DNA from 3 places in the Mesorhizobium sp. B2-3-10 genome. Region 1 is predicted to be linked to each of the others. Evidence: riboswitches for the same ligand, from Rfam matches in the RefSeq annotation. Region 1 holds a riboswitch; each other region holds the start of a gene.
What was found. Region 1 has a riboswitch for cobalamin ahead of bluB (5,6-dimethylbenzimidazole synthase). Riboswitches for the same ligand answer to the same signal wherever they lie in the genome.
Positions count from the first base shown of each region.

Region 2: another riboswitch for cobalamin. It lies ahead of FJ943_RS19905 (DUF1636 family protein); the one in region 1 lies ahead of bluB (5,6-dimethylbenzimidazole synthase).
Region 3: another riboswitch for cobalamin. It lies ahead of FJ943_RS19705 (CbtB domain-containing protein); the one in region 1 lies ahead of bluB (5,6-dimethylbenzimidazole synthase).

Region 1 is NZ_VFVT01000007.1:367,735-371,002, forward strand. It holds gene FJ943_RS22030 (hypothetical protein) at 1-769, shown strand, start outside; partial or broken gene bluB (5,6-dimethylbenzimidazole synthase) at 886-1,560, opposite strand; cobalamin riboswitch at 1,563-1,746, opposite strand; gene FJ943_RS22040 (histone deacetylase family protein) at 1,925-2,851, shown strand; gene FJ943_RS22045 (exodeoxyribonuclease VII small subunit) at 2,855-3,106, shown strand; gene FJ943_RS22050 (DUF2277 domain-containing protein) at 3,199-3,268, shown strand, end outside.
Region 2 is NZ_VFVT01000006.1:372,694-375,961, forward strand. It holds gene FJ943_RS19900 (winged helix-turn-helix domain-containing protein) at 61-1,260, shown strand; cobalamin riboswitch at 1,290-1,497, shown strand; gene FJ943_RS19905 (DUF1636 family protein) at 1,535-1,969, shown strand; gene cobW (cobalamin biosynthesis protein CobW) at 1,966-3,003, shown strand; gene cobN (cobaltochelatase subunit CobN) at 3,023-3,268, shown strand, end outside.
Region 3 is NZ_VFVT01000006.1:331,255-334,522, forward strand. It holds gene cobO (cob(I)yrinic acid a,c-diamide adenosyltransferase) at 1-328, opposite strand, end outside; gene cobU (bifunctional adenosylcobinamide kinase/adenosylcobinamide-phosphate guanylyltransferase) at 330-845, opposite strand; gene FJ943_RS19700 (CbtA family protein) at 838-1,638, opposite strand; gene FJ943_RS19705 (CbtB domain-containing protein) at 1,654-1,833, opposite strand; cobalamin riboswitch at 1,869-2,068, opposite strand; gene FJ943_RS19710 (aromatic ring-hydroxylating dioxygenase subunit alpha) at 2,212-3,268, shown strand, end outside.

The DNA.
Region 1 (3,268 bases):
CGTCTCGATCGCCGTCCACTGGATCCGCGAATACATCCTCTACGTCGTCAAGGCGGGCCATATCGCCGTCATGGTGCATCTGATCGACGGCCATGATATTCCCAATGGCCAGAACCAGATCGCCTACGCGAAAGAGGTCGTGACCGAGCGTTTTGCCGAGGCCAACATCCTTTTCGTCGTCGACCAATTGGTCAAGGGCGCCATACGCGCCATCACCGGCCTGCTCGGCGGCATCGCGGCCTTCCTGCCCATTCCTGGCCTGAGCGGCCTGGTTTCGTTCCTCAACACGGTGATTCGCCTGTCGCTGACCTATGTCGACGAGATCATTCTCGGCTACAACATCCGCAACAGTTCGTCCTCGCCGTTCGAAACCGCGCGCCAAGGCGTTGTGCTCTACGCCCAGAACGGCAAGACCATGGTCAAGAATGCCGTCTGGCTAGGGGTCATCATGTGGGGCGTGTCGTTCGTGATTTTCCTGCTGATGCTGGCTCCGGCAGCCGCTATTCTTTACGTCATGCCCGGGCAGCTCGCCGGCTGGGCTTTCGTGCTGGCAATCGTCTTTGCCTGGGCTTTCAAGGCGGCCTTCATCGAGCCGTTCGCCATTGCCTGCCTGATGCAGGTCTATTTCAAGACCATCGAGGGTCAGGTGCCCGATGCCGCCTGGGACGCCAGGCTGGCCGAAGCCTCGTCGAAGTTCAGGGAACTCAAGGACAGGGCACTGGCTTCTTTCGGTGGCTCACGGTGGGGCACTGCCGGCGCGACGAGCTGATCAACCGGCCTCGCCGGCGCACCGGCGACGGTGCCGAGGCGCGCCACTGCTGATTTGAGCGGCGCTTCGCCTTGTCCGCGAAAAGTCTCGCTCATGATAAGCTCGGGCAACGGCAGCCGCCGGCCCCAGCCGTGTGTTTCGAGATCCGGCTTCGGTGCGAATTCGGAAACGCGGCCGACGCAGAGATAGGCGATCGGCGTCACTTGATCGGGAATACCCAGCAAGCTTTTCAGCGCTTGCGCCTCGATGATGCTGACCCAGCCGACGCCGACGCCCTCGGCGCGTGCCGCCAGCCAAAAATTCTGCACCGCGCAGACCGTGCTGTAGAGATCCATCTCCGGATTGTGCCAGCGCCCCAGCGGCGAGCCTTTCGAGCGCTCGCGGTCGCAGGTGATGCAGATGTTGAGCGCGCTTTCGCAAATGCCTTCGAGCTTGAGCTTGCGGTAGAGCGCCTGCCGTTCTGCCTCGATTTCAGGCAGTTCCCGTTCTCGCGCGGCCAGGAACAGGTCGCGCACTTCCGCCCGCCGCGCGGCATCGCGAATGACGATGAAGTTCCAGGGTTGCATGAAGCCGACCGATGGCGCGTGATGGGCGGCAAGCAGCAGCCGCGCCAGCACTTCGTCGTCGATCGCTTCCGATGTAAAATGGCTGCGGACGTCGCGCCGCGTAAACATGGCGCGGTAAACAGCGTCGCGCGCAATCTGGTCAAATCCATCGCCCATTGGAGCGGTCATAGCTTCCGGCATCGCTTGTCCCCTTGCGATTGCAATCGATGTCATCCGCCTGACCATGCGGATGACGATGCCTGCCAGGCCGGTCTTCTGGCTCGGGATCAACCCGCGTCCGGTGCCTTCCCGTCATCGACAGTGGCATTTTACCGGCGCGGTCCCCCTCACAGCGTTGGGCACGCCACGGAGTTCAACCGTGTTCCCGATTCTCCCGCCAAGGCATTTGCAGCCAAGTGGAATCACTTGGCGTCGCAGAATGTCGCTAAAACAAACAGCCCGGCGGGCACCAGGCAGTGGTTGCGACCTTACGCCGAAGGGCCGGCGCCGCCAATGCCCGCAGCGATATGAATGGACGCAGGTTCGATTTTCCCCAGCGATCAAGCCGCAACGCATGGCCATCACGACGCCGGGGCACTAGATAGGGGGCATGGCCACCCGTCTCTACACGCACCCGATCTTTCTCGAACACATCACGCCGCCCGGTCACCCCGAGCGGCCCGACCGCCTGCGCGCCATCGAGCGCGTGCTCGACGACGAAGCTTTTGCCACGCTTGACCGCGTCGAGGCACCGCACGGCGACGAGGCGACCATCCTCTACGCGCATCCCGCCGATTTCGTCGCGCGTGTCCGCGCCGCCATCCCCGACGAAGGCATTGCCCGCATCGACGCCGACACCACCGCCAGCCCGAAAAGCTGGCAAGCGGTGATTACGGCGATCGGTGCCGCCAATGCTGCCGTCGACGACGTCTTTGCGGGCCGCGCCGACAACGTTTTCGTCGCCGCCCGTCCGCCCGGCCACCATGCCGAAAAGACCACGGCCATGGGCTTCTGCTTCTTCAACACGGCGGCAATCGCAGCGCGCCATGCGCAGAAGAAGCACGGCGCCGAGCGTGTCGCGGTCGTCGACTGGGACGTGCACCACGGCAACGGCACGCAGGATATTTTCTGGGACGATCCCTCGGTGCTCTATTGCTCGACGCACCAGATGCCGCTTTATCCCGGCACGGGCGCGAAGAGTGAGACCGGCGCCGGCAACATCGTCAATGCGCCGCTGGCGCCTCGGACGGGCAGCGAGGTGTTTCGCGATGCGTTCCTGTCGCGCGTGCTGCCGGCACTCGACAATTTCGCGCCGGATCTGATTATCGTTTCGGCCGGCTTCGACGCGCACCATCGCGACCCGCTGGCGGAAATCAATCTGACCGAGGACGATTTCGACTGGGCGACCGGCCAGCTGATGCAGCGCGCCGCAATCCACGGCGGCAACCGGCTCGTCAGCCTGCTCGAGGGCGGCTACGATCTGCAGGGATTGGCATTTTCGGTCGCCGCCCATGTCGGGCGACTGATGAAAGGATGAATGATGACCGGTGAGATCAACGAAGACGTCAAGGCGATGAGCTTTGAACAGGCACTCGACGCACTGGAGAAGATCGTCGATGATCTGGAGCGTGGCGACGTGCCGCTCGACCAGTCGATCCGGATTTACGAGCGCGGGGAGGCGCTGAAGGTTCATTGCGACCGGCTGCTGAAGGCCGCCGAGGACAAGGTCGAGAAGATCAGGCTGTCGCGCGACGGCAAGCCGGTTGGAACCGAGCCGCTCGACGCGGACTGAGGTCCGGAGCAGCCTTACCGGTTTTTGGACACGATCATCATTGAGGATACAGTTCGTCCCGATTGAAACGGACAAGAGGAGATACGGAAGCGATGTGCAGAAACATCAAGACCCTGTTCAATTTTGATCCGCCGGCAACCAACGACGAAGTCCGCGACGCGG
Region 2 (3,268 bases), on a different contig from region 1:
GCATGGACGGGAATCACGCCGGGCAATGACGCCAGACAGGTCCATCAGAGACGCATACGCATGAAGGAAAAGATCTCGCTTGCCGCCGCGCGGCGCATCGCGCTCGCCGCCCAGGGATTTCTCGATCCCCGCCCCGCCGGCACGCCGGACCGCCGCCATTTCGCCCGCGTTCTGTCCCGCACCGGCCTGTTGCAGATCGATTCCGTCAGTGCGGTGGTGCGCGCTCATTACATGCCGCTCTATTCGCGTCTCGGCCCCTATCCCCTCGCTTTGCTCGACAACGCCGCCGTGACGCGCAAGCGCACCGTCTTCGAATATTGGGCGCATGAAGCCTCGTTCCTGCCGGTCGAGACCTACCCACTGATGCGCTGGCGCATGCAGCGCGCCGAGCAAGGCGATGAAATGTATCTGGGGCTGGCCAAGTGGGGCCGCGAGCACGCCGCCTATATAGAAGAGATCTACCGCGAGGTCGTCGCGCGCGGGCCGATCGCCGCTTCGGCGCTCGAAGGCCAGAAAGGCTCCGGTGGCTGGTGGGGTTGGAGCCATGCCAAGCACGCCTTCGAATGGCTGTTCTGGGCCGGGCGCATCACCACCGCGCACCGGCGCGGCTTCGAGCGCTTTTACGACCTGCCGGAGCGCGTGCTGCCGCAGGCGATCCTCGATCTGCCGGTACCGACGCCTGAGGACGCGCACCGCGAATTGCTGCGCATTTCCGCCCGTGCCCATGGCGTGGCGACATCAGGCGACCTGCGCGATTATTTTCGGCTCTCGCCGGCCGACATGAAAGGCCGGCTGGAGGAACTGGTCGAACTCGGCGACTTGCTGCCGGTCCGTGTCGAGGGCTGGGACAAGCCGGCTTACCTTCACAAGGACGCCCGTATCCCGCGCAAGATCGAGGCCCGCGCTCTGCTGGCGCCGTTCGATCCGGTCGTCTTCGAGCGTTCGCGCTCGGAGCGGCTGTTCGACTTCCATTACCGCATCGAAATCTACACGCCGGCCGACAAGCGCCAATACGGCTACTATGTCCTGCCTTTCCTGCTCGGCGACAGGATCGTGGCGCGCGTCGACCTCAAGGCTGACCGGCCGGCCAGTGTCCTGCGTGTCCATGCGGCCTATGCGCAGGCCAATGCACCGGCGGAGACTGCGGCTCAACTCTTCGAGGAATTGAAGCAGATGCAGGGCTGGCTTGGCCTCGAGCGGATGGAAATAACGCCTGCCGGCGATCTCGGCCCGGCGCTGTCCGACATCGCGGTGTCGTAAGCTCGCGTTGACACCACTGCCCGCAAGAGCCTAAATCCCATCCAGACGGTCTCCTCTCGGCAAAGGGAGGAGCCAAGAGGGAATGCGGTGCGGGATTGAAGATCCCAAATCCGCGGCTGTCCCCGCAACTGTGAGCGAAGAGCCAAGGCCGAAAGCCACTGGGATTGTCCCGGGAAGGCGGCTACCCAAGGCGATGACCCGCGAGCCAGGAGACCTGCCGTCTGGAATGCAAGAATCCGATCGCCTGGCGGGTTTTCCGGGCAAGGAGCCTGATGTGGATCGCGACAGCAGTTTTTCGGCTGAAACAACCGACATTTCGTCCGGCGGGGATCATCCCCTGGCCGGCATCACGGTCATTGTCTGCGCTTCCTGTCGCGACGAGACCGGCTCCGACGCCCATCCCCGGGCCGGCGAACTTTTGGCCGAAGATACGCGCCAAGCCGCCTCGGGCGAGAAGATTCGCATCCGCACGGTCGAATGCCTCGGCAATTGCAAGCGCCGCCTGAGCGCCGCGGTCCTGCGCGACGGCTGCTGGAGCTATGTGTTCGGCGATCTGACCACGACCAGCGGCGCCGATCTCGTCACCGGCGCGAAACTCTTCGCCACCTCGAACGACGGCCTCATTCCCTGGCGAGGCAGACCCGATAGCCTCAAGCGCGGCCTCGTTGCCCGCATCCCTCCCCTCGACATGCTGAAAGATCGATCATGACAACATCTCTGTCCCGCGTTCCCTGCACCGTCGTCACCGGCTTCCTCGGCGCCGGCAAGACGACGCTGGTCCGCCATCTCCTGGAAAACGCCGGCGGCAAGCGGATTGCCATCATCGTCAACGAGTTCGGCGACATCGGCATCGACGGCGAGATCCTCAAGGGATGCGGCATCGACACCTGCCCAGAGGAAAACATCGTCGAACTGGCCAATGGCTGTATCTGCTGCACCGTGGCCGACGATTTTGTGCCGGCGCTCGACAAGATCCTGTCGCTGACGCCGAAGGTCGACCATATCCTGATCGAAACCTCGGGCCTCGCTCTGCCCAAACCGCTGGTCCAGGCTTTCCAGTGGCCGACGGTGAAGAGCCGCGTGACCGTCGATGGCGTCATCGCCGTGGTCGACGGTCCCGCACTGGCGGAAGGCCGCGTCGCCAATGACATGGACGCCCTGCAGGCGCAGCGCGCGCAGGACGAGAGCCTCGACCATGACGATCCGGTCGAGGAAGTGTTCGAGGATCAGATCGCCTGCGCCGACCTGATCATCCTGTCGAAGAGCGACCTGATGGATGCCGCCGGTTCAGCCCGCGCCAACGCCATTATCAACGAACACTCCGCCCGCGCCGTGAAGATCGTGCCGACGTCTCATGGCAAGGTCGATCCCTCGGTGCTGCTCGGGCTCGGTCTCGCCGTCGAGGACGACATCGAGAACCGCAAGTCCCACCATGACGGCGCATTCGACCATGAGCATGACGACTTCGACACGTTCATCGTCGACATTCCCTCGATCGCCAATCCCGACGAGCTGGCAAAGCGCGTCGCCGCGGCCGCCGAACAGGAAAACGTGCTGCGCGTGAAAGGCTTTGTCGAGGTCGGCGGCAAGCCGATGCGGCTCCTGCTGCAGGCCGTCGGCCCGCGCGTCAATCATTACTACGACCGCGCCTGGACCGCCGGGGACGACCGCCGCTCGCGCCTCGTCGTCATTGGCCTCAAGGGGCTGAACCGCCCGGCGATCGAACGTATCCTCGCCGGCTGATTTTCAGGCCCGGGCCGCGATGCACATCCTCACCACGACCTCCGCCTCGCTCGACGACCTCGCCGAGCCTGTCGATCTCAGGCAGGCGCCGGCGGATATCGTGGCCCTGTCCTTCACCGACAGCGATCTCGCCGGACTGGCCGCGGCGTGGAAGGCCGATGCCGGTCGCCTGCCCTCGATGCGGCTGGCCGCACTGCGCGACCTGCGCCATCCCATGTCCGTCGACCTCTGGATAGACAGCGTCGCCCGCCACGCCAAAATCATC
Region 3 (3,268 bases), on a different contig from region 1:
TGTCGCGCTTCAGGTCCTGCGTCTCCCAGGTGAAACCCTCGCCCATTGCGTGCCAGACGACACGGTCGCCAAAGACGGCAAAGGCGTCCTTCTCGCCGGTGTGCCACTTGCCCTTGATGAACTGGACGACGCCGACGCGCTTGCCGTAGCCGAGCACGCGCAGCGCGAGACCGAAGGCGGCCGTGGTCTTGCCCTTGCCGGGACCGGTGTTGACGATCAGCAACCCTTTCTCGATCGTCTTGCCCGCAACCTCGGCGTCCTGCACCGCCTTGCGCTTGGCCATCTTGGCGCGATGGCGTTCTTCATCCTTGTCGTCGATATCGGTCATTTCACTTCACCTTGAGCGGTAGCCCCGCCACCATGAGCAGCACCGTGTCGGCAATCGCGGCGACCCGCTGGTTGAGCCGGCCGGCATCGTCACGAAACCGACGCGCCAGCGCGTTGTCGGGCACGATGCCTTGCCCGACCTCGTTCGTTACCACGAACCACGGTCCGCGCGGCCGCGACAGCACGTCCGCCAGCCGCCGGCACGCGGCCTCGACGTCGTGATCGGCCACCATGTGATTGGTCAGCCACAGCGTCAGGCAGTCGACAAGCACCGGCTGCCCGTCTGGCAACGCCTCCAGCGCTTCGGCGAGGTCGAGTGGCGCATCGGTGGTCGACCAGCCCTCACCGCGCCGCGAGCGGTGCAGCGCGATGCGCTCGCGCATCTCGTCGTCATGGGGTTGCGCCGTGGCGATATAGGCCCATGGCGAGGGCAATGCCGTCACCAGGGTTTCGGCGTGCGCGCTCTTGCCGGAGCGCGCACCACCGATGATGAAGGTCAGCCTGCCGCGATCAGGCAAAGCTGTCGCGCAGACTGGTCGCCATGCCGGTGAAGCGCCTGCGCACCACGCCCACGATCGCGCCGAGCACCAGCCAGAACACCAGATTGGTCACCGTCACCGCCACCACGAACTGATGGTGCAGGCCTTCCGGGATCGGTGTTTCGAAACTGTCGGGCTGCGGCGCGCCGACGACATGCGGCGCGACGATCAGCAAGACGGCGAGGATGGTCAATGGCAGCGATCTGCGAAAGACGATCAGGCCTAGGCCGATCGCGGTCGCGGCCGCCGTCGCCGTCCACCAGATCTGGCGCGGCAGAAGATCGGCCGCCGGCATTGCCGGCAGTTCCGGCTGCAGTCCGAGACCCGGTGCCAGTGTGAACACGGCAAAGCCGGCCAAACCCCAGAACACACCCTGGCGCCAGTTGCCGACGCCGCCGAAGAACTCGGAAACCGCGACCAGGACCAGTGCGAAGCCGATGCCAGTGACGATATTGGCAACCACGCTAAAGGCGAAACGCTCGAAACCGTCGGCCGGCGCCCAGCCTTCGTCTTCCTCCGCCGGTGCCATGGCATCGGTGCCCGCAGGCGCGGCAGAGCTCATGGCATTGCCAGCGGGCGCCGTGCTCATGGCATCATTGGTCGCCGCTGGTGCGGCCGCGTGATCATGGTGGTGGCCGCCGCCGGCCTTTTCGTAGACTTCCGCCTTGAGGATCAGCGGCACGGTGGCATAGGCCTGCATGCAGGCGAGAACGACACCGGCCACGAGCCCCGCGATCGCCGCGACGAACACGACGTTGCGAAACAGATTCATGATGTCGGATCCTCGTTAGTGGCAGGGAAACGCCATCGAGTGGCGATAGTCGTGGGCAGCATTGTGGACCGCATCGATATGCGAGAAGCCGACAAAGCCGACGACGAAGATGCCGAGCAGCGCCGCGAGCGCGAGCTGCATGAAGCGCGACTGCGAGGAGACGGAGGCGCCGAGGGAGACGGAAGCGGTAGTCATGTCTTGTCCTTTCGCCCTCCACCCGAGGGCATCGAAGTCAGTTTCCTGTCGCCGGCAGGTCTCCTGGCTCGCGGATAAGCGCCCTTCCCCACCTTCCCGAAGAAAAATCTTCAGTGGCATATGGAGAGGACTACCGCACACAGTTGCGGGGGCAGCCACGGCATTGGGCAGGAATTCCTGCCCGCACCGCATTCCCTCTTGGCTCCAAAAAGGAACCGACGACATCGGGGACTATAGGGAAATTCGCCGCGCCCGGCAAACCAAATTCCGACAGCCGCCAGCGCAGGAGCGCCGTATCGGCGAAGCTGCCCTCATCCCGTCCCGATTGACAAACTTCATGGCCGGGTGTCGGCTGGCACCCCTCACGGGAAGCCAGCCATGCAGCCCAATGCCAGCGAGTGCGTGCCCTATAACGGCCTGACTCGAACCGAGCCGACGCTGCCCTCGTCGGCCTATTGGGACCAGGACAACTATCAGCGCGATCTCGACGCCATCTGGTACAGGAACTGGCTGCTCGTCTGCCGCGAGGCCGACCTTGCCCAGCCTTTGGCGTTCCGCACCTTCCGCGTCGGTACGCAGGAAATCCTCCTGCTGCGCGACGACACCGGCGAGTTGCATGCCTTCCACAACACCTGCCGGCATCGCGGCTCGCAGCTTTGCCAGGAAAGCCAGGGCCGGCTGAAGGCGCGGCTGATCACCTGCCCGTATCATGCCTGGTCCTATTCTCTGCGTGGCGATCTGGTGCGCGTGCCGTCGAAATCGCTGCCTGACGGCTTCGACAAGGCCGATCACCCGCTTTATCGCGTCGCGCACTCGGTGTGGCGGGGCTTCGTCTTCGTCAATCTTGCGGAAGATGCCGCCAGCTCGGCGCAATCCTCCTTCGACCCGGCCTCCGGCGACTTCGGCAACTGGCCGCTGGAAATGCTGGTATCAGGGCACGTGCTGCGCAAGGTGATGAACTGCAACTGGAAGATTTTTTGGGAAAACTTCAACGAGTGCCTGCACTGCCCGGGCGTCCACAAGGACCTGTCGCGGCTGGTGCCGATCTATGGCCGCGGCCTGATGAGCCGGCATGACGATCCCGAATGGCTCCGCCACGCCGACAATGACGCGCCAGAATTCTCCGGCGGCCTGCGCGCCGGGGCTGAGACATGGTCGCGTGATGGGCAGACGCACGGGCCGATCTTCCCGAGCTTGACGCCGGCGGAACGCAGCGCCGGTCAGACCTATGCCACCAGCCTGCCGTCGATGTTCATCGTCGGCCATGTCGACTATGTCAGGACCGTGCGGCTTACGCCGCTCGGTCCCGAACAGACCGAATTGACCGCGGAATGGCTGTTCGCGCCCGAGGCGCTCGCCGAGACCGACATCGACAACATCGTTGCCTTCGGCACACAGGTGCTGGAGGAGGACGCAGCAATCTGCGAGGTCAACC